4 regions of the Glutamicibacter sp. BW80 genome follow, and region 1 is predicted to be linked to each of the others. Evidence: riboswitches for the same ligand, from Rfam matches in the RefSeq annotation. Region 1 holds a riboswitch; each other region holds the start of a gene.
The links. A riboswitch is a leader RNA that binds a small molecule or an ion and turns the genes downstream of it on or off. The one in region 1 is predicted to bind S-adenosylmethionine.
Positions count from the first base shown of each region.

Region 2: it holds a riboswitch for S-adenosylmethionine, as region 1 does, so the genes downstream of both, CIK76_RS09355 (acyl-CoA dehydrogenase) here and CIK76_RS18035 (aminotransferase class I/II-fold pyridoxal phosphate-dependent enzyme) in region 1, are expected to answer to the same signal.
Region 3: it holds a riboswitch for S-adenosylmethionine, as region 1 does, so the genes downstream of both, CIK76_RS09320 (ABC transporter substrate-binding protein) here and CIK76_RS18035 (aminotransferase class I/II-fold pyridoxal phosphate-dependent enzyme) in region 1, are expected to answer to the same signal.
Region 4: it holds a riboswitch for S-adenosylmethionine, as region 1 does, so the genes downstream of both, CIK76_RS13960 (bifunctional o-acetylhomoserine/o-acetylserine sulfhydrylase) here and CIK76_RS18035 (aminotransferase class I/II-fold pyridoxal phosphate-dependent enzyme) in region 1, are expected to answer to the same signal.

Region 1 covers NZ_NRGV01000075.1:29,723-35,364, forward strand. The annotation lists gene CIK76_RS18025 (HNH endonuclease) at 1-532, opposite strand, end outside; gene CIK76_RS18030 (cystathionine gamma-synthase) at 553-1,773, opposite strand; gene CIK76_RS18035 (aminotransferase class I/II-fold pyridoxal phosphate-dependent enzyme) at 1,770-3,080, opposite strand; SAM riboswitch class I at 3,201-3,291, opposite strand; gene CIK76_RS18040 (LysR family transcriptional regulator) at 3,530-4,471, opposite strand; gene CIK76_RS18045 (DUF1852 domain-containing protein) at 4,594-5,586, shown strand; gene CIK76_RS18050 (methionine synthase) at 5,604-5,642, shown strand, end outside.
Region 2 covers NZ_NRGV01000031.1:221,846-227,487, forward strand. The annotation lists gene CIK76_RS09355 (acyl-CoA dehydrogenase) at 1-1,314, opposite strand, end outside; SAM riboswitch class I at 1,331-1,430, opposite strand; SAM riboswitch class I at 1,696-1,803, shown strand; gene CIK76_RS09360 (ABC transporter ATP-binding protein) at 1,809-2,621, shown strand; gene CIK76_RS09365 (aliphatic sulfonate ABC transporter substrate-binding protein) at 2,684-3,700, shown strand; gene CIK76_RS09370 (ABC transporter permease) at 3,706-4,527, shown strand; gene acs (acetate--CoA ligase) at 4,560-5,642, shown strand, end outside.
Region 3 covers NZ_NRGV01000031.1:210,307-215,948, reverse strand. The annotation lists gene CIK76_RS09330 (methionine ABC transporter permease) at 1-501, shown strand, start outside; gene CIK76_RS09325 (MetQ/NlpA family ABC transporter substrate-binding protein) at 527-1,438, shown strand; SAM riboswitch class I at 1,755-1,845, shown strand; gene CIK76_RS09320 (ABC transporter substrate-binding protein) at 1,968-3,608, shown strand; gene CIK76_RS09315 (ABC transporter permease) at 3,620-4,576, shown strand; gene CIK76_RS09310 (ABC transporter permease) at 4,592-5,482, shown strand; gene CIK76_RS09305 (ABC transporter ATP-binding protein) at 5,521-5,642, shown strand, end outside.
Region 4 covers NZ_NRGV01000050.1:141,819-147,460, reverse strand. The annotation lists gene CIK76_RS13980 (hypothetical protein) at 1-382, opposite strand, end outside; gene CIK76_RS19115 (hypothetical protein) at 396-782, opposite strand; gene CIK76_RS13975 (type II CAAX endopeptidase family protein) at 818-1,600, shown strand; gene CIK76_RS13970 (GNAT family acetyltransferase) at 1,663-2,073, shown strand; gene CIK76_RS13965 (VOC family protein) at 2,140-2,784, opposite strand; SAM riboswitch class IV at 2,959-3,076, shown strand; gene CIK76_RS13960 (bifunctional o-acetylhomoserine/o-acetylserine sulfhydrylase) at 3,157-4,512, shown strand; gene CIK76_RS13955 (homoserine O-acetyltransferase) at 4,515-5,642, shown strand, end outside.

The sequences.
Region 1 (5,642 bases):
CGTTGCGGGCCGCGTGGATCTTCTTCGCCGTCCCCACGACCAGGCGCGGATCTGCGGCGGGATCGGCGAACTGCTCTGCCAATTGCGGCAGCCAGGGGTCGAGGCGTTGCCCGGCTTCGTCGACCCCGGCGATCAGGCAATCGGCCTGCACCAGGCGTTCCCGCGCGGTGGTTGCGGGCACGCCCAGCCAGCCGTGCAGCAACTCCGCGGTCGCCTTGAACTGCGTCCGGCCGGTGGTGGTCTGCCCGTGCAGTGCGTCGAGCTCTTCGGGTGCCGTCTGCGAGCCGGCGTCGGAAATCTTCTGGAGGGACTGCTGGTCCAGCTTGTGCGCTCCGCTGCGGCGCAGCGCGTCGGCCGCATGGATCTGCGCGTGGGCCACGGCCGCGGCGGCCCGCTCGGTGAGCCAGGCGAAGTAGGCGGCGTGCCCCGGGGCGGGCGTCTCGGCGGCGATGGCCTGCGTCGCGGCGGTCATCAGCGCCAGGCCCCGGGCCAGCTGGCCCAGGGCCTCTGCGGTGCTGCGGGAGTTGTCCATGGCCCCAGTGTGCGCGGTGGTTAAAGCTGCAGTGCGGGTTCTCTCGCCGGCTGTGGACAAGTGGTGCGTGCCGGGCCGGCGGCGTTACGCGCGGCGGCCAACCCGCGGGAAAGATCCGCGATGAGGTCCTCGGGTTCCTCGATGCCCACCGAAAGGCGGACCAGGTTGGCCGGGATTTCCAGCTCGGTGCCGATCAGCGAGGCATGGGTCATTTCGCGCGGGTAGCAGACCAGGGATTCCACCCCGCCCAGGGAGACCGAGAGCTGGAAGTACTCCATGGATTCGGCGAATGCGCGCGCGGCGGGTTCGTCGGTGAGCTGCAACGAGACGATGCCGCCAAAACCCCGCTGCTGACGCGCCGCAAGCTCATGGCCGGGATGGGATTCCAACCCGGGGTAATAGACCCGCGTCACCTCAGGCTGGCTATCAAGCCAGCGTGCCAGCTTAGCTGCGGAGGCGCAGTGGCGTTCCATGCGCAATCCCAAGGTCTTCAGGCCGCGTGCGGCCAGGTAGGAATCCTGCGGGCCGGCCACCGCGCCGCCGGCGAATTGCTGGAAGCCGACGGCTTCGGCCAGCGCCTGGCCACGGAAGAGGTGCTCGGCGACGATCACCGCGCCGCCGAGCACATCCGAGTGTCCCCCGATGTACTTGGTGGTGGAGTGGACCACCGCGTGGGCCCCGAAGTCCAAAGGCCGCTGCAGGTAGGGAGTGGCGAAGGTGTTGTCCACTACCAGCAGGGCGCCGTGCTCGCGGGCGATGTCCGCCCAGCCGGCAAGATCGGCGATGCCCAGCAGCGGGTTGGAGGGAGTCTCCACCCAAAGCAGCGCGGTGTTCGGGCGCACCGCTGCGCGCACCGAGTCCAGGTTGGTGATATCCACCGCAGAAGAGGTGATGCCCCATTTGCTGTGCAATTTGGAGATCAGCCGGTTGGTGCCGCCGTAGCCGTCGGCGCCAAGGACGATGTGATCGCCGGGTTCGAGGACCGCACGCAGCAGTGCGTCTTCGGCGGCGATGCCCGAGGCGAAGGCGAACCCCGCGGCTCCGCCTTCCAGGGCGGTGAGCTGCGCTTCGAAGCCATCGCGGGTCGGGTTCGAGCCGCGGGAGTATTCGTGCCCGGAGCGCAAGACGTTGATTCCGTCCTGGATGAACGTGCTGGTTTGGTAGATCGGTGGGACCACGGCTCCGGTGTGCGGGTCTTTATGCTGGCCGGCGTGTACGGCGAGGGTGTTGAAGCCGCTCATGATGCTCCTTGGGTTTGCGGGGCCAGGGCCCGGTTTAGTGCGCCGTCCAGCGCTTGGGTGAGGTCGGCGAGCAGATCGGCGGGGTCTTCAAGCCCCACCGAAATGCGCAGGGTGGAGGTGTTCAGGCCCGCGGCGAGAAGTTGCTCCGCGGAGAGCCGGCAGTGCGTCATGGTGGCCGGGTGGGCGACCATGGTGCGGGTATCGCCCACATTTGCGGCCAGGGAAATCAGCTGCAGCCCGTCGATCACCGGGGACACCAGCGAGGGGTGGGCCAGTTCGATGGCCAGCACGCAACCGGTGCCCTTGGGCGTGAGCTTTTTGGCCAGCTCGTGGCTCGGGTGGGCCGGCAGCGAAGGGTGGTGGATGGCCGCAATGCCCGGGTGATCTGCAAGTTCCTGGATCAGGGTGCTCACGCTGCGCTGCACGTGTGCGGCACGTACCGGCAAGGTTTCGATGCCGGTCAGAATGCCTTGGGCGCTGGCCGGGGCCAAGGCCGGCCCCAGGTCGTGCAGGAATTTGGAGCGGACCAGCATGGCGTAGGCGGCCGATCCGTGGCGTTCAAGCAGCGAGGCATTGTTCAGCCGCACTCGCGGGGCGGCGATTTGCGGCCAGCGGGTGGAATCCGAGAAATCGAACTTCCCCGAGTCCACGACCACGCCGCCGAGCACCGAGCCGTGTCCGGCTAGCCCCTTGGTGGCCGAGTGCACCACAATGTCGGCGCCAAAATCCAGCGGGCGAATATTCAGCGGGGTGGCCAGCGTATTGTCGACGACCACCGGAATGTTGTGCTCGTGCCCGATCGCCGAGATAGCGGGCAGGTCCGCCACGGTGCACAGCGGGTTGGAGACGGACTCCAGGAAGAACGCCCGGGTGTCTTCTTCGATGGCCCCGGCCCAAGCTGCGGGGTCGGCCTGGTCGACAAAGCTGACCCGGATGCCGAAGTCGGAAAAGGTGTCGGTGAACAGGTCCACGGTGCCGCCGTACAGCGAGGAGGAAACCACGATGTGCTTAGGACCCTGGGTCAGGGCAAGCAGCGAGAGCGCAACGGCCGACTGCCCCGAGGCGGTGGCTACCGCTTGGGCTCCGCCTTCAAGGGCGGCCACCCGCTGTTCCAGGATGGCCACGGTGGGGTTGCCGGTGCGTGAATAGGTGAAGCCGGACTGGCGCAACGCGAATTTTTCGATCGCTTCTGCGTGCGATTCGAACTGGTACGCTGCGCAATTGTGCAGTGGCGGCAGCATCGGGCGGAAATCTCCGCTCGGACGATACCCTGCATGGACCGCGTCGGTTCCTTGGCGTTGGCTCATAGCTCCTTCTCGTTTCTGATCCACGAGAGAGTGCACCGAACACCCGGCGACATACCGCCCCTCGGCCGACCTGAGGCCACAACGGTACGAAGCATGGCGCCTTATGGCACGTTCGGAACTGCTCCATCGTTCCTGGCATTAGCACCTTTCGGTTTCCCGATGGTTGCTGCGACGTCTACGAGCCAGATCTCTCGGTCGCTCTTGATGGGTTGTTGTTCTTCCATGGTTGGACATCGGCATCCGGCGGCGCAAACGACGCCCACACCCGCGCTTCATACAGGGGCACCTGGCTTCACATCCCGCGCCAGTCCCGTAATGGGGCCCGGCCCGCAGTCCCTTTGTGACGCGCGGCAACCGCCAGAATCCTTGAAGAGCCAGGGTTTTGCGCAACTATTATGTCGCCGGCGGTCCGCCAAATGACACGGTGTTACGTCTTGGGGCCCGGGGATTCAGTCCAGGAGCTCAACTCCGAAGCTTGAGACGACCGAGCGCACCTCGTCCAGATAGCGCCGCGCTTGCTCGGTCAGCGGAATCGCTGCATGGTCGATCCAGCCGATCTCGATGCGCTCATCGACATCCAGCGGGATGGCGACGATGGACGGGTCCAGCTCGTCGCTGATGATGCCCGTGGAGATGGTGTACCCGCCCAGGCCGATCATCAGGTTGAAAATCGTCGCGCGGTCCGAAACCTGGATTTCGCGCTTGCTGGAGCTGGTGGAGAGCACTTCCTCGGCGAAGTAGAACGAGTTGTTCGCACCCTGGTCGAAGGTCAAGCGCGGCAGGTCTTCGAGTTCCTCGAGCGTCACCCGCGCCCGGGAGGCCAGCGGGTTGCTGCGCGAAATGAAGATGTGCGGATCGGCGAGGAACAGGGGGTGGAATACGAGCCGGGACTCGCGCAGCAGCTTGTCGATGACCTTCCGGTTGAAGTCGTTGCGATAGAGGATGCCGATGTCGCTGCGCAGGGTGCGCACGTCCTCGATGATCTGTTCGGTGCGGGTCTCGCGCAGCGAGAATTGATATTCCTCGGCCCCGCTGGCCTGAACCATCCTGACAAACGCATCCACCGAGAAGGAATAGTGCTGCGTGGAGACGCCGAGCAGGCGACGGACCGAGGGACGCCCGAGGTAGCGATGCTCAAGCAGCTCCACCTGCTCCAGAACCTGCCGGGCATAACCAAGGAATTCTGCTCCCTCGGCGGTGAGCGTCACTCCCCTGGCCGAGCGGACCAGCAAGGTGCGTCCCACGCGGGCTTCGAGCTCCTTCATCGCCGCCGACATGCTCGGCTGTGCGACGTAAATTAGGTCAGCCGCCGCGGAGATCGACCCCTCGCTGGCGACCGCAATGAAATAGCGCAACTGCTGCAGTGTCAAACCACTCGTCCCCTGAACCATAGTGCGAGTCTATACGAATCCATAGTTATATCGAGTTACCTGATATCCTCGATCTCACTGCATGATGGACGCATCGACTTACTTTCGGCCGGCCCAGGCCACTGAGCACCAGATAGGCCACCATGGCAGACGCGTTCACCTTCAGCATCAGCACCACCAAATTCGACGAAGACTACACCCCCTGTGCGAGCTCACGAGTCACGACAAACTTCGCCAACCTGGCCCGCGGGGAAAACCGCCAGGAGAACCTGCGCAACGCTCTGACGATGATCAACCGCCGCTTTAATTCCCTGGCTCACTGGGACAATCCTCAGGGCGATCGTTATGAACTCGAGCTGGAGATCATCTCCGCCAATGTGCACTTCGACTCGGCGAACGCAGCGGAGCAGTTCCCGCTGCTTGAAGTCTTAGACACCACCATCGTGGACCGAGCCACCAGCACCCGCAGCCACGGCATGGTGGGCAATAATTTCTCTTCCTATGTGCGCGATTACGACTTCAGCGTGGTGCTTCCGGCGGCCGGCAACGGCTCCGGTGCCCCTAAATTGCCTGAAGATTTTGGCGAACTTCATGGCCAGCTCTTCCAGCACTTCCTGGATTCGCAGGCTTATCGTCAGCGCTTTGCGCAACTACCCGTGGTCTGCATCAGCGTCTCCACTTCCAAAACCTACTACCGCACGGGCAACAGCCACCCGGTCCTCGGCTTGGAATACCAGCAGGATGAGAACTCCCTGACCGATGCGTACTTCGGCAAGATGGGGCTGCGCGTGCGCTATTTCATGCCACCGGGCGCCGTCGCTCCGCTGGCGTTCTACTTCCGTGGCGACTTGCTCAACGATTACACCAATCTGCAGCTGATCAGCACCATCGCCACCATGGAGACCTTCCAGAAGATCTACCGCCCCGAGATTTACAACGCAAGCTCCGCTGCACCGGCCGTCTATCGCCCAAGCTTGGGGGCACAGGATTTCGCCCCGACCAGGATCTCCTACGACCGCGAAGAGCGCACCCGGCTCGGCGCAGTGCAGGGCAAGTACACCGCGGAGCACTTCATCACCCCGAACCGCGAATTGCTGGACCAGTGGGCCGCCACTTGCCCCGCTCCCGTCGCCTGAGAACCGAAAGACACACGATGACATCAAAGCTACTTCCCACCTCCATTGTCGGCAGC
Region 2 (5,642 bases), on a different contig from region 1:
TGCTCCGGTTACCGTGCCGGTGACGGACAGCCGTTGGGGCTGCACGCCGTTGATCTCGTAGTCCCCCACGATGCGCGCCTTGTAGATCGCCGGATTGTGCGTCGCGATGGTGCGGGCGTTGCGCCAGTGGCGGTCCATATTGCAGCTATTGCGGGTGGAGGATGCACCCAGCGCGTCGAAGAGCTTGCTGGTCGCACCGATGACCAGCGGCTGCACGATCGTCTGGGCGCGGTTGGCCGCCAGTTCGCACACGGCAAAGCGCTCCTCGGCATTCAGGTTCGCATCTGCCATGGCTGATTCGACCTCCAGCACCGCGCCCATGACCACGGACTCCGCGGCGAAGATTTCGGCGGAGACCTCGCCGACGAGCTGCAATACCTGCGGTTCGCGGTGCACCGGAACTCCGGTGCCGGTGCTGAAACTGCGGGTACGCGCCTGCACCGAGGAGCGCAGGTCGTTCAGTGCCGCGCGTCCGATTCCGGCCTGTACCGCCATGAGCACGAGTTGGAAGATCGCGGCTTCCGGATCCGTGGGGTCCTCCGGCATGAAGGTGTCCACCGGAACTTCGTGGAATTCGGTGCTGCCGGTACCGGTGAGCTGTTGGCCGAAACCGTCCCAGTCATCGAGGATTTTCACGCCGCTGTGCTGGGTGGAAACTACCGCGATCTGGCGCCCTGGGAGTTGCGGGTGCGCCACCGCTACGGTGGTCCAGTCGGCGAAGATGGTGCCGGTGCAATAGAACTTCCGCCCGTTGACCAGCCAGCGCGACCCCTCCTCGGTGACCTTGGTGTTGAGCAACCCGAGGGCGTTGCCGCCTTCCTCGGTGTAGGCGTTGCCCACGATCTGCCCGGAGCTGATCCGGGCAACCCATTTGCTGCGGAGCTGCGCATCTTCCAGGCGCACCGCGTTTTCCACGAAGGCAATATGCGCGCGCCATAGCTGGGCCACATGCGAGTCCGCCTCGGCTAATTCGATGAGCAGCCGGAAGACATCGCTCAAGCGTGCCCCGTGGCCGCCGTCGGCGACCGGCAGGCGCAGCGCACCGAAGCGCTCGCGGTTCAGCAAGCCAACCTGTTCAAATGGCAGGATCCGCTGCCGGTCGCGTTCTCTTGCACCCGAGGCGATCTGCGCGAATACCGGACGGAAAATGCCGGCAAGCCGTTCATACTGCTCGTCAGCGCCGGGGCCCGGGGTGATCTTCAGCAGCTGCCGGGTAGGAAGTTCTTGTGGAAGGTCGTCAAGCCCCACCGCGCTACCCGCAATAGACGGGTCGCTGAGCGCATTAAAGTCGCCAGCGGGATCGCCAAATGACATCGGAAGTCCTCAATTCTTTCCATCGGTCCTGGCTGTAGCACCGTCCCGCGCCAATATTTGGTGGGTGGTTGCTGCGACGTCGACGAGCCAGATCTCTCGGTCGCTCTGGATGGTTCGTAATCATTTGTAGCCTGAGGTTTACATCGCCATCAACCCGGTTAGTCACATTTCGTCGTGTGCGGATGGAGATTGAAATGCATCAAGGACAGCACTTGCCTAGCGAGGTCGAACGCAATACCTAGCGTTTAGCGATTTTTCGGCCAAATACGCGATTGATGAAATAAAAATCGAAACATCACGATGATGTGACGCATCTATCGAATATTTTTCATGTTACGAAAGATTTGCATTGAAATCGTTCGAAGGCCTGTAATAGTCGTGTAACCATCCCGAGCGGCTAAGAGATCTGGCTCTGTGACGCCGCAGCAACCACCACACACGGTTAATAAACCAAACGGTGTCCGGTGCTACCGCCAGGAACGATGGAGATGAAAATGACTACAGCCTTTGCCTTGCCCGAGACCGTCCAAAGCGCAACGGCGCTCGACGTGGAGTTCCTCGAGCTATCGCGTACTTTCACCGCCAAGAAGGAAAGCAACACGGTGCTTCGCGACGTGAATCTGCGCCTCGAAGCGGGCCAGATTGTTGCAATTCTCGGCGCAAGCGGTTGCGGCAAATCCACTCTCTTGCGGGCGGCCTCCGGCCTGGACCGCCCCTCCACCGGGTCGGTGGTCATCGGAAGCCGCGCCGTGACGGGGATAGATGAGCGGTGCGCCGTTGCATTCCAGGAACCACGGCTATTGCCTTGGCGCTCGGTCCGAGACAACGTGTCCATCGGCCTTGCGCCGGGAACCGACAAGCAATCCGGGCGCCAGCTGATCGCCGAGCTGCTGGAGCTGACCGGCTTGAGCCACGCAGCAGATCTGCGCCCACGTGAAATTTCCGGGGGCATGGCTCAGCGGGTTTCGCTTGCTCGCGCGTTGGCCCGGCGCCCGGGCGTCCTGCTTCTCGACGAACCCTTTGGTGCGCTCGATGCGCTGACCCGAATGAAAATGCAGGATCTGCTGCTGGCCATCCATAAGTCTTTCCCGACTACCGTGCTGCTGGTGACCCACGACGTCGATGAGGCGCTGACTCTCGCCGACCGCATCGTCGTGCTGGGCCGACCCGAGGGCCAGGCCTCGGCGACTGTGATCGAGGATCGAGTCCTGTCCGCGGCGCACCCGCGCAGCCATACGAGCAGCGAATTCGTCGCCCACCGCACAGCGCTGCTGAGCCTGCTCGGCGTTGATCCGACGAACCACTAGCACTTTCTACCGCACTCATTTGGTCCCGCGGGCCTTCCCTTCGCACAAATCAAGGATTTTCCATGCTCTCGAATCGTTTTTCCCGTCGCGCCGCACTATCCGTAGCAACGCTTGGCATTTCGGCCCTGGTGCTGACCGGATGCGCGGGCGAGAACGCCGCAGCCGACGGCCAGACGCTGTCCATCGACTTCGCCACCTACAATCCGCTGAGCCTGGTCCTGAAAGAAAAGGGGTGGCTGGACGCCGCCGCTAAGGAACAAGGGGTCAGCGTCGAATGGATCCAGTCGGCCGGCTCGAACAAGGCCAACGAGGCGCTGCGCGCCGATGCCGTGGATGTGGGATCCACCGCCGGTTCGGCAGCACTGCTGGCCCGCTCCAACGGCTCACCTATCAAGACCATCTCGCTGTATTCGCAGCCCGAATGGTCCGCCCTAGTGGTGAACGAGGACTCGGATATCAAGTCGGTCAAGGACCTTGAGGGCAAACAGGTCGCGGCCACCAAGGGCACCGACCCCTACTTCTTCTTGCTGCAATCCTTGGCCGAAGCCGGTCTGAGCGATTCGGACATCACCTTGCAGAACGTGCAGCACGCCGATGGGCGCACCGCGCTGGTCAACGGTTCGGTCGATGCCTGGAGCGGCCTGGATCCGATCATGGCCGATGCCGAACAGGACGGCGCGAAGCTGCTCTACCGTAACTTGGACTTCAACACCTATGGCGCGTTGAATGCCCGCGAAGATTTCATCGAGGAAAGCCCCGAACTCGCCCAGCTGGTGGTGGACTCCTACGAGAAGGCTCGCGGATGGGCCGCCGCCAATCCTGGTGAAACGGCGAGCATTCTGGCCGAGGTTGCAGGTCTGGAGGCCCCGGTCGCCACCCAGGTGATCGAGGAACGCTCGAACCTCGACGTGGACACCGTGCCGGGTGAGGATTTCATTTCGGTGCTGCGCAATATCGGACCTACCTTCGTGGCCAACAAGGACGTCTCCACCCAGGACGCAGTCGATCAAGCGCTGGAATCCCTGGTGGATGAGCAGTTCGCTGCCCAGGCCGACGCGACGAAGATCGCCGGGGAATAAGCAACATGTCTTCAGCGAACCAAACCCAGCAAGCCAGCACGCCGGTGCAGGCACGCGAAAGCCTTGGCGCCAGGCTTCTGAAGCTACCGCACTGGCTGCTCGCGCTGATCCTGCCGCTCATCGTCTTGCTCACCTGGCAGGTGGTGACGACCACCGGCATCGTCGCGCCGTGGTCCTTGCCGACTCCGGCGGCCGTGGTGGCCGCGGCCGGCGAACTGCTCGAAGGCGGCGAGCTGGGCAAACATGTGGGCATTTCGACCCAGCGTGTACTGCTCGGATTCTTCTTCGGCTCGCTGCTCGGCCTGCTGTTCGGCGCGCTGGTCGGACTGTCCCGGCTCGCCGACGCACTGCTCGGCCTGAGCATCGGGGCGCTGCGCGCCGTGCCTTCGCTGGCCTGGGTTCCGCTGCTCATCCTGTGGATGAAGATGGGCGAGGACTCCAAGGTCACGCTGGTCATCATCGGCGCATTCTTCCCGGTGTTCACCACCGTTGCCTTGGCCCTGCGCCACGTGGACCGCCAGCTCATCGAAGCCGCGCGCGCGTTCGGACTGAACGGCCTGAAGCTGCTGCGCACCGTGCAGCTTCCCGCGGTGGTTCCCTCGGTCTTCTCCGGGCTTCGCCTCGCCTTGGCCCAGGCCTGGCTGTTCCTGGTCGCCGCCGAACTGCTCGGCGCCTCCATGGGGCTGGGCTATCTGCTCACCGACTCGCAGAACAACGGTCGCATCGACCGGTTGATCCTGACAATTATCCTGCTCGCCGTCTTCGGAAAGATCACCGATGCCCTGCTCTCGGTAGCAGAACGCTGGGCGATCAACCGCTGGACCTAAGCCAACAACTCGAATCACGTTCAAGGACCGCAATGACCACCATCGAATTGGCCAGTACAAATCAGCCCTCCAACGCCGAGGCACGCCAGGAGTTCTGGGACGAGGCGGCGAACCTGCTTGACTGGGACACCCCATGGCACACCACCAGCCAGATCATCCCGGCAGACGCACAAGCCAAGCGCGGCCCGCAGATCTCCTGGTACCTCGGGGGCAAGCTCAACGCCGCGGTGAACTGCGCCGACCGCCATGTGGCCGCCGGCAACGGCGAGAAGGTCGCCCTCTACTTCGAGGGCGAGCCCGGTGACCGCATCGCGGTGACCTACCGGAACCTCCAGGAGCGCGTCAGCCAGGCGGCGAACGCCCTGCAGGAGCTCGGCGTGGCCAAGGGGGACCGCGTGGTCATCTATCTGCCGGTGCTTGTCGAAACCATCGTCATCACCCTGGCCTGCGCACGCATCGGGGCGATCCATTCGCTGGTCTTCGGCGGCTTTTCCGCGGAGGCGTTGAAGTTCCGGGTGGAGGACACCAAGGCCAAGCTGCTGGTCACCACCGACGGCCAGTTCCGCCGCGGCACCTCGGTTCCGGTCAAGGCCAACGCAGATCTTGCGGTATCCGGGGAAAACAGCATCGAAAAGGTTCTGGTGATCCGCCGGACCGGGGATGAGATCCCGTGGACCGCCGGACGCGATGTGTGGTGGCACGAGGCGGTGGAAACTCAGTCCACCGAGCACGCAGCGCAGGCTTTCGATTCAGAGACCCCGCTGTTCATCATGTACACCTCCGGAACCACCGGGCAGCCCAAGGGGCTGGTGCACACCACCGGCGGGTACCTGACCCAGGCCGCGTACAGCCACAATCTCCTGTTCGGCAACCCCGACGAATCCCAACGCGCGAGCGACGTGCACTGGTGCACCGCGGACCTGGCTTGGGTCACCGCGCACACCTACGAGATCTACGGCCCGCTGGCCAACGGCGTCACCCAGGTGATCTACGAGGGCGTGCCCAACGCACCGCACCCGGGCCGCCACTTCGAAATCATCGAACGCTACAAGGTCACCAGCTACTACACCGCGCCGACCCTGGTCCGTTCGCTGATGGGCTGGTTCCCCGAGGGG
Region 3 (5,642 bases), on a different contig from region 1:
AGCCATGCGGCACTGAGCTGGTTCGTCAACATGGGACGCTCATTGCCGTTCCTGGTCTTGATGGCGGCGATTATTCCATTCACCAAATGGGTGACCGGAACCACCATCGGCATTTGGGCAGCAGTGGTGCCGATGACCATTGCGGGCATTCCCTTCTTCGCGCGGCTCGTGCAGAACGCGCTCAATGATCTGCCTAAGGAGAACCTGGCCGTCGGGCTGGTGACCGGTGGATCGCCGCTGCAGATCATCGGGGCAACCCAGATCCGTGAGGCGCTGCCCGCCCTGGCCTCCGCCGTCACGCTGAACACCATCTCGATGGTCGAGTATTCGGCCATCGCGGGAACCATCGGGGCCGGCGGCATCGGCTATCTGGCGGTCACCTACGGCTATCAGCGGTTCGACATGAATGTCATGCTTGCCACGATCCTTGCGCTCATTCTGACCGTGCAAGCAGTCCAATTCCTCGGCGATCGCATCGCCCGCGCGCTGGCCCGCCCCTAAGCGCCCTAGAACAAACGAGAAGAACATGACGACTTCACCCAAAGGCCATGACCATGGCTTCACTCTGCGTAAAAACACCGCGAAACTGCCTTGGACCATCGCGGCATGCGCGACCATTGTGGCGCTCGTCCTTGGCGCGTTGCTGGTTCAGCAAAAGTCCGCTCCAGCGCTCGCGTCCACCGAGCCCGGCAAAACGAATTTCAAGGTCCATTTTGAACCGGCAATGGCCGGGGAAGAGAAGATCCTGAAATTCGTGGCCGAGACCATCGCGCCGGATTATGGAATCGAGATAGAACCCATTGGGCTTCAGGATCCAATCCAGGCGAACCGCGCCGTGGCCGAAGGGCAGTTCGACGCGACCATCTTTGAACATGAGTGGTACATGCGGCAATCGGCAGAAGCCGCCGGCGTGGAATTGACGCCAACCGTTGAACTGTACCAATGGGGCTTCGGTCTGTATTCCACCCGCTACGAATCGGTCGAGGTTCTCCCCGAGGGGTCGACGCTGCTCCTGCCTAACGACGTCGCCAACCAGGGGCAAGCGCTCTGGCTCCTGGAGCGCGAGGGACTGCTCGGCCTGAACCCCGACATCGAACCGCGTACCGCGAAGATGGCCGACGTGGTTGACAACCCGCGCGGCTTCGAGCTGAAGGAAGCAGACCTCCTCGCCATGCCGCGCATGCTAGACGATGTGGATGCAGCCATCGGATACGTGTCGCAGTTCGATGCCGGAAAGGTCGGCCGCGACAAGGGAATCCTGTTCCCGGAACCGCCTAGAACCTTCGCCTCCAAGCTGATCTTCGGCACCGAGTTCTCCAAAACTGCCGATGCAGCCAAGCTAATCGAGGTGTTCTCCGATCCAAGACTGCAGGAATACCTGAAGAACACCGAGGATCCGTTGGTCCAAGGAGTGCTGACTCCGGTATCCGCCGAGTAGGGCCGCTCACTGGAACTATGCGAACGGCCAGCCTGAACCAGAGAGGTTCGGGCTGGCCGTTCGCTTTTATCCCGAATGTTTCGTTGGCGAGCGAGCAAATCCACCCTTGATCACGCGGGGCCGGGGATACTGCTGTCAAGGAAATCTTTTCAGCAGCGTCACGAACTGACTTATGACGATTAGTGACCGGCTTCAGGGCCTGTATTAGTCCCAAAGTGTGTATTGGGATGACTTCGTGACGCGCATATAACGTCATGGTTGGTCACACCGCACCTGCGCGCGCAGACTTAAATTGTTCGGCAAAGACACCGAATGATAACCATCCAGAGCGACCGAGAGACCTGGCTCGTTGACGTTGCAGCAACCATCCCGGCAGGGAGCGGTGCTAAGGCCAGGACCGATGGAGATTGCTAGATTTCGCAACGGTCCGCACAGGGGAGAAGTCTGCCTTCTTCCCGCCCCGCAATACCGCGGCAGGATCGGGATTTCGGCGTAATCCTCGGGAACTTACCGAGAGGAACACCAGAAAATGCGCAACACACCACTGAGCCTGAAGGCCGCGGCACTACTCGCAGTTCTAGGTCTTGCGCTGACCGCCTGCGGCGGCAACAGCGCATCCACCGCGGGGAGCTCCGAGCCGGCAGCTTCCGCGGAAGCAGGCACGCCGGTAACGGGCGGAACCTTCACCTTTGCCGAGGTAACCCCGATCAACAACTGGCAGACCCAGGCCGCTCGCTTCTACGAGAAGGCGAATGTGCTGAACTCGGTGCTGGACCGGTTGACCTATTTTGATACCGAGTCCGGCAAGCTCGTAGGCTGGATCGCCTCCGAGTTCACCGCCAATGAGGCACAGACCGAATTCACCTTCACCATTCGTGATGGCGTCACCTTCTCGGACGGCACGGCCCTGGATGCCGAAGCAGTCAAGGAAAATCTGGACGCGCTGGGCTTAGGCGTGAAATCCGCGCAGATTCAACCGAACGTCGACTTTTCAGCCTACAAGGGCTCCGCGGTCGTCGGCGAGGACCAGGTCAAGGTGACCTTGAAACGCCCGGATGCGAATTTCCTGCGCTCCACCTCCTCGGTGACCGCCGGGCTGGTATCCCCGGGCACCCTGGAACTGGACAATGCAGGGCAAACCGCAATATCGCAGATCGTCGGTTCCGGACCGTTCGTCTTCGAATCCGAAAAGCCAGATGAAGAGGTCGTCTTCACCAGCCGCGATGACTACGCCTGGGCCCCGGAAACCGCAGCAAACCAGGGCGACGCGTACCTTGAAAAGCTGGTCGTCAAGTACCTGCCAGAAGTTGCCCACCGGGCCGGCGCGGCGCAGTCCGGCCAGGTCGATTTGGTCCGCGGACTGCAGCCCGTTGACGAAGAGGTGCTCAGCGCCGGAGGCGGGCAGATCTTCGCCGCCCAGGGCGTGGACCTGACGACCAACCATGCCGCGATTCGAATCGGTTCGGGCAAGCTGGCCGAGACCAAGGTGCGCCAGGCGTTGCAGGCGGGAATCGACCGCCAGGCGCTGAAGGACACGGTCCTCTCGGACAGCTACGTGCTCGCAGGTTCGATCCTCAACCACCAGGCACCGGGCTTCGTGGACCTGTCTGCCGAGCTCGGCTATGACCCGGAGAAGTCCAAGGCCTTGCTTGAAGAAGCCGGCTGGAGCGTTGGCGCGGACGGGATCCGTGAGAAGGACGGCAAGAAGCTTGAAATCACGGTGGCCAGCTCGAATAACTCCGTGGTCATCAAGCCAGCCTTCGAGCTGATCGAACAGCAATGGCGGGAGATCGGAGTGCAGCTGGTCAACCGTGCTGCGGACAATTCATTTTTGACCAAAGCCATGGTCGATGACCAGATCGAATTCTTCGGAACCCGCCAGTTCGCCTACGGCGGCCTGGGGCCGGTCTACGCGCCGGCGACAAATAACCAGACGTTGAACGCCGACAAGGAACTGAACGAATTGTTCACCCGCGAGCAGGCGGCGACCACCGAAGAAGAGCATCTGAAGCTCGTCGGCGAGGAGCAGCGCGCGCTGGTACTGGACAAGGCACTGACCCTCGTGTTGTGGGACGAAGTGCAGGTGTACGGCGCCAACAAGGACGCGCACATCGACTTCACCTCCGGCACCGCACCAATCTTCCAGGGCGCCTGGAAGAGCAACGGCTAAAGGAACTCATCATGGGTGGATACATCGCTCAACGCATCGGTCAGGCACTGCTGGTGATCCTGCTGGCCTACACCGCGGTCTTCCTCGCGGTGCAGGCCCTGCCGAACGACCCGGTCACGATCTTCCTCTCGGCCGACTCGTCTGCGGATCCGGCAACGATCGCGCAGATGAAGGCCTACTACGGCTATGACCAGCCGCTGATCGTGCAGTACTTCACCCAGCTCGGTGCGCTGCTGACCGGGGACCTGGGCTATTCCCTGTCCTCCGGCTCGGCGGTGTCCACCCGTATCGGCGAGGTCATCGGCTCCACGCTGGTGCTCGCCGGGAGCGCCTTCGCCCTGGCGCTGGTGCTGGCGGTCGCGCTGACCGCCGCCGCCAGCCTGTCGCGCCGCACCCGGGTCCGCAACGCCCTGCTGAATCTGCCACCGCTGATGATTTCCATCCCGGTGTTTTGGCTCGGACTGGTGCTGCTTCAGGTGCTCGCGGTGCAGCTCGGGGTGATGTCGCTGTTCCCGGACGGCTCGTTCCTCTCGCTGGCGGTGCCGATCCTCGTTCTGGCCATCCACCTCAGCGCACCCATCGCCCAGGTGCTGATCAAGAGCGTGCACGAGGTGAACACTCAGCCCTTCGTCGACGTCTTGCGGGCCAAGGGCGCCAGCGAGGCGTGGATCTTCTACCGGCACACGCTGAAAAACGCCGCACCGGCGGCGCTATCCATTGCCGGGATCACCATCGGCACGCTGCTCGCCGGTTCCGTCATCACCGAGACGGTTTTTGCCCGCGCCGGCCTGGGCCAGCTGGTGCTGCAGGCGGTCACGGTGCAGGACATCCCGCTGGTGCAGGGACTGGTGCTGCTCACCGCCGCCGCCTTCACCGCGGTAAATCTGCTCGTCGACCTGATCCACCCGAAGCTTGATCCACGCATCATCACCTCCCACGCCGGTTCGCCTCGCGCGCTGGCGGCCTAGGGAAAGGAACCGATCATGAGTCTTTTGACCGAACGAGGCAACCCGGCCGTGGAGCTGGCCCCTGGCAGCGCGCTCCAACCGGAGCATGGCGCCACGCCCAGAACCACGCTGCTTGGCTGGTTGCGGAACTGGTGGGTGCTCCTCCCGCTGGCGCTCCTGCTCGCCTGGGCGGTATTGCCGGGGCTGTTCACCGGACAGGACCCGCTCACCGGGGTGCCGCAGCAGAAGCTCGCGGAACCGTCGCTGGCTCATCCCTTCGGAACCGACCACCTGGGGCGCGACGTCTATGCCCGGGTGGTCCACGGCACCAGCCAGACGCTGATGACCGCCGGGCTGGCCTGCCTGATCGGCAGCGTGGTGGGCAGCCTGCTGGGTCTGCTCGCCGCCACCGCCGGCCGTTTCGCCGACTCGGTCGCGATGCGCTTCGTCGACGTGGTGCTGGCGGTGCCGGCCTTCCTGATCGCGCTGATCCTGGTCACCGCGACCGAACCCGGTCCATTCTCGCTGGGGCTCGGCGTGGGCATCGCCTCGATCGCGGCCTTCGCACGGCTTGTCCGCACCGAGGTGCTGCGCGTACGTTCGCGCGACTTCGTGCAGGCGGCGCTGATGAGCGGTGGCGGCTACCTCACCGTGCTGCGCCGCCATATCATCCCGCATGTGATCGGCCCGGTGCTCGCCCTCTTGGCGGTCGACCTGGGGGCGGCGATCCTGGCGATCTCCGGGCTTGGTTTCCTGGGGTTCGGCTCGCCGCCGCCAACACCCGAATGGGGGCTGCTGATCTCCGAAGGCCGCCAATACCTCACCGTCGCCTGGTGGCTGACCACCCTGCCGGGGCTGGTGATCGTCGCGGCAGTGATGCTCACCGCCGTGCTCGGCCGCGCAATCAACAAGGCATTCCGCTTCTAACCGGCACCGGGTACCAAAATTTGTGAAGGGATCAGATTATGACTACCAAGAACACCGGCACCAACCCGGTCGTGCGCATCGAGGATCTTTCGGTGCGGTACGCCCAAGGCACCCTCGCCGCGCAGGGGATCAACCTCGAAATCCCGGCCGGGCAGATCGT
Region 4 (5,642 bases), on a different contig from region 1:
TAACGATGAAGCTTAGCGAGCTTGAAAAGCCGTTGACATCAATCTGTTCCTGAACAGTCCCACCTTCAGGAGTGCAAATGACTTTGATCTTTCCCTGATCCTGGTGCTTGTCATCCTGCCATACCACGGTGGACGAGGTGTCTTCGCCTTTGCATCGAAGTACCGCCGAATATTGGCCACCATTCAGTGGAATTCCAACTGAGACAGTTTGGATCTTTTCTTCGATGGTCGTTTTGGTCGCCGCAATTTCATTTTTTTGCATCGGCACTAGCGACGGTCCTGTTGATGGTGTGGAGATTTCTGATTTGCCAACGGAGCAACCTGTGAATGAGAGGGCAAGTGCAACGATTGTTGCGAAAATTAGAGTGCTTTTTGATCTCAAGATTAATTCCTTGTTAGGCAGCAACTACTCGGAACTGGATTCCCGTAGGAGAAATTGCAGTCCCTGATCCGCTCGAAGTTTTGAATCCCGCAGTGTACTGCCGCCATTTGAAGATGTAGAAAGTGCTTTGTGGGCGAGCAACATACATTTGACGTGAGTTCATTTTAGACGACGCGGAAGACAAAATTGTAGTTAGCGAGCTTTGGACCGTGAAGTTCGTATTTGCGTTGAATGCTTTGATGCCCACACCTCCACCTGCAGACAAGCTAGCTGAGGCGGTGACTGAACGCGACAAATTGCCTTTCCCGCCTTTTCCTCCGATGCCACAGGACGACTCACTCGCACTCTTTTTGTTCAGCTTGCTGGTGGTCTCAACTTCAGGTTGTCGCAGGTTAGTCATGAGGCTCCTCAGCACGCGCACAGTCAGATCAGCCTATGATCGAAAATGTGAACGCTGAACAAATTGAGCAGACAGCAACCCGCAAAACTCTCAGGTTTGAGATCATCTTGGTTCTAGCCCTGTCTTTGGGGCAGAGCGCGGTGTATTCACTGATTAGTTTCGCCGACAAGGTGAGCCGTGCGCCGTTGCGCGACCAGACCACGTCGATGAATAATCCGTTAAACACGCGCGAATACTTCGACCTGTCCTATCAGTTGCTGGATATTTTCTTCGCACTGATCCCGGTTCTTCTCGCACTGTATTTGATGCACCGCACCCTGGACCGAAGCGTGAAGGATGTAGGGTTCGACTTCCGCCGTCCGGGTAAAGATCTGTTACTTGGGGCCGGATTGTTTCTTGCCATGGGCCTTGGAACCCTGGGCGTATATGCCGCAGGCCGTGCCTTGGGAGTAACCACCGCGTTGTCCACGGCTAATCTTGGTGACTATTGGTGGAGCGTGCCGGTGCTGCTGCTTTCTGCCGTACGCCACGCGGTGCTTGAAGAAGTGATCATGCTCGGTTTCCTGTTTACCTACGGTAAGAAGCTGAACCTGGGACCGTGGACGCTGATTCTCGGATCTGCGCTGATCCGCGGTAGCTACCACCTCTACCAAGGCGTCGGCCCGATGCTGGGAAACATAGCCATGGGTGTGATTTTCGGTTGGATTTACCAGAAATATGGGCGAGTGATGCCGTTGGTGATCGCGCACTTCTTGTTGGACGCAGTGGGATTTGTCGGGTTCATGCTCTTCGGCCCCGCTATCGGTATCGGAGGCTAACCCCACAACGGCAAGCATTGCGCAATGGCAATAAACGACGTTTTCAACGGTACGTTTTACTTATGCAAATCAGTGAACTCAAACTGACCGAAATAGGCGAAGCAACAGCCCTGTGGCGGAGCGTCGAGCTTACGCGGCCATGGAATGATCCGGAGGCAGATGCACGTAAAACACTGGAGAATCAGAGCTCTACGATTCTTGCGGGACCTCATGAGCAAAGACTGGTAGCTACAGCCATGGTTGGGTTCGACGGACACCGAGGCTGGCTATATTACGTGGCGGTCCAACCCGGCATGCAGGGCCAGGGGTTTGGACAGGAGATTATGGGGGCAGCGTCGCGTTGGCTTGCTGAACAAGGGGTGCCCAAAGTACAGCTCATGGTGCGTACCGAGAACACTGATGTGATCGGATTTTACGAGCGGCTAGGCTACGAAGCTCAAGAAGTGGTGGTCCTAGGCAAAAGGCTTGGATAGTTGGAACGACAAAGGGTAGGCGAGGACGTTGCCGTCCGCACCTACCCTTTATTTCGACGTTCTTTGTTATAGCGTGACCAAACCATTGTCGGTTTCAAAGGTGACCGACAAGATGCCCGGAGTGCCGTTGGGTGCTTCGTATTCCATGCTCACCGCGCCAAGATTGACGTTCTCTGGCTGGCCTAGCCAGTCTAGGACGCGGTCGCGGGAACCAGCGATAGTGATGCTTTGAATCGCACCTACAGGCTCTAGAGCCTTCGAAGGGTGCAGATCCTCCGTTCCTGCGTCCCAGCGAAGCAAATACGGAACCTGCGGATCAGCGATGAGCCCCTTGATTCCAACTTGCTGCCAGGTGAGTTCGCGGCCGTCTGGGAACTTGCGGTTTCCCGGAACAGATTTACGTCCCAGCCGCTCTTCGGCGCTGGAGAGGTCTTCAACGGAAACGCACCATCCCATCCAGCCGCCGCCAAGCTCGGAGCGGGCTCGTACTGCCTGCCCAAACGGTGCTTTGTCGCTGGAAGGGTGGTTTAGAACTTCAACAACTTCTAGGTACTGGTTGTGCTTGAGCGGGAAAATTACATTCCGCGTTCCAAAACGCGGATGTACGCCCCCCTTGACGAATTCCAGGCCCAAAGCCTTGGAGATTCTTTCGGCGGTTGGCATGAGCCCATCGGGGCCACATGCGTAACTAACGTGATCTAGCCTCATCATGTGCCCCATCATGTCACTATGTGATCTCAGTCTCGACTTAGGCGACCCTAAGTGGTAATGGTGGGATCGAACAGTCTGCATAAATTTCTTCATTAAAGATCTATATGACCGATTGAGTCACGTTAAGCTATCTCATATTGCCAAATTCTTCGGCTATCGGGCAGACTTGAGTCAGGTCATGAGTCCCAGTAACAAGCCCCGGCTTACTGGGCGGCAACCCTCCGCCGCGGTGGGGTGCCCCGGGTGAAGACCTGGCCCTCGACGCACCAAGCGTTGAGGACAAGCGCGGGTTACCCCCTTCGAAAGCTCCTCGACGAGGAATTTGCCGTCGGTGTGTTTTTGAGTGGTGTACCCCCATAGTCGACAAACAATATGGAGGAAACCATGAGTAACAACTGGTCTTTTGAAACACGTCAGATCCATTCCGGGCAGCAACCAGATCCGGTCACCGGTGCGCGTGCCCTGCCGATTTTCCAAACCACGTCTTTTGTTTTCCCGAACGCCGAGAGCGCCGCGGCTCGCTTCGCACTGCAGGAGCTGGAGCCGATTTACACCCGTATCGGTAATCCAACGCAGGAAGCGGTCGAAAACCGTATCGCGGATCTTGAAGGCGGCGTCGGCGCACTGCTGGTCGCCTCGGGGCAGGCAGCAACCACCCTCGCAATTCTCAACTTGGCTCAGTCTGGAGACCACTTGGTGGCCAGCCCGAGCCTCTACGGTGGAACGCAGAACCTGCTCAAGCACACGCTGCGCAAGCTCGGTATCGAGGTCACCTTCGTGGCGGATCCAGACAACTTGGATCAGTGGCGTGCAGCGGTGAAGCCAAATACCAAGGCCTTCTTCGGTGAAGTCGTCTCCAACCCGCGCCAAGACATTTTGGACATCGAGGGAGTCTCACAGATTGCCCATGAGGTCGGGGTTCCACTGCTGGTTGATAACACCTTGGCAACCCCATATCTGATCCGCCCCATCGAGTGGGGCGCGGATATCGTCATCCACTCGGCCACCAAGTACCTCGGTGGTCACGGCACCGCCATTGCCGGCGTAATCGTGGACTCGGGCAAATTTGATTTTGCGAAGGATCCGGAACGTTTCCCGGACTTCAACACCCCCGATGAGTCCTACAACGGTTTGGTGTTCGCCCGCGATCTGGGCGTTGATGGCATCCTTGGTGCCAATCTTGCCTACATTCTGAAGGCTCGCGTGCAGTTGCTCCGCGATCTGGGCGCGGCTGTCGCACCGTTTAATGCTTTCCTTATTGCTCAAGGTCTGGAGACTTTGTCTCTGCGTATCGAGCGTCACGTGCAAAACGCGAAGGAAGTAGCCGTCTGGCTTGAAAGCCAGGAGCAGGTTGAAAAGGTCGCTTACGCTGGCCTGCCTTCCTCGCCGTGGTTTGAACGCGGACAGAAGTACTCGGCAAACGGTGTCGGCGCGATTATTGCCTTCGATATTGCTGGTGGACTCGAAGCTGGCAAGGCTTTTGTGGATGCGCTGGAGCTGCATTCACATGTGGCCAACCTCGGTGACGTTCGTTCGCTCGTCATCCACCCGGCGTCGACCACCCACGCGCAATTGACCGAAGACGAACGTCTGGCCGCCGGTGTGCGTCCGGGCCTCGTTCGGTTGAGTGTGGGACTTGAAAACATCAAGGATATTCTCGCTGATCTGCAACTTGGTTTTGCTGCCACTAAGCAGCTCTCTCACCAGGAATTGCAGGAAACCCTTTAGGCATGGCATCCATAGTGACTACCGAAGAAACTCTGCCATCGCAGGAACTTACCGACGGGCAAGACGGCATTTTGCGTCGTGCGTTCGTGGGGGAGTACACCTTCGAAACCGGTGGCTACCTACCGCAGATCGAGTTGGCCTACGAAACATGGGGCCAGCTTAACGCGGAGGGGACCAACGCGGTGCTGGTGAAGCACGCGTTGACCGGTGATGCGCACGTATCGCGCGGAGATTCGCAGACCCCGGGCTGGTGGGAAGATTTTGTCGGCCCCGGGCTAACTGTTGATACCGACAAGTATTTTGTCGTGGCCATCAACATCATCGGTGGTTGCAATGGGTCCACCGGACCTAGTTCGCCAGATGAGCACGGCAACGCCTGGGGTTCACGCTTCCCCTTTATTACCATCAAGGATTCCGTGCGCCTCGAAGCGCGGTTGGCCGACCTGCTCGGGGTGCACTCCTGGCATACGGTCATCGGCGGTTCCATGGGTGGGGCACGAGCCCTTGAATGGGCGGTTGAATTCCCGCAACGCGTAAAGAACGTGGTGGTGATGGCCTCCACGGCGCAAGCCACGGCAGAACAGATCGCTTTTGCGCAGGTGCAGACCGAGGCCATTCGCCTCGATCCCAACTTTGCGCAGGGCGACTACTATGCCAACGGAGTGCGCCCGGATGCCGGATTGGGCCTGGCTCGACGCCTGGCGCATATTACCTATCGTTCGGAGGCTGAGCTTGAAGCGCGGTTTGCGCGTAATGCGCAGACCGGCGAACAGCCGTTTGTTACAACACGCGGCCCACGCGGCCGATACCAGGTGGAAAGCTATCTTGATCACCAGGCGACCAAGCTGGTTCATCGTTTTGACGCGAATAGCTACCTGGTGCTCACCGAGGCTTTGATGAGCCATGACGTGGCGCGCGGTTACGAATCGCTCACGGTTGCGCTGGCTCGACTGGAGAAGGTGAATGTGGTGGTCGCCGCGGTCAACAGCGACCGGTTGTACTTCCCGGCGCAGTCTGAACTGCTCGCCGCCTCGTTGCCGAAGCCTAAGCCGGTGCATTACATCGATTCACCGATTGGACATGACGGTTTCCTGACGGACGCCAAGCAACTTGGACCGGTACTGACCGCC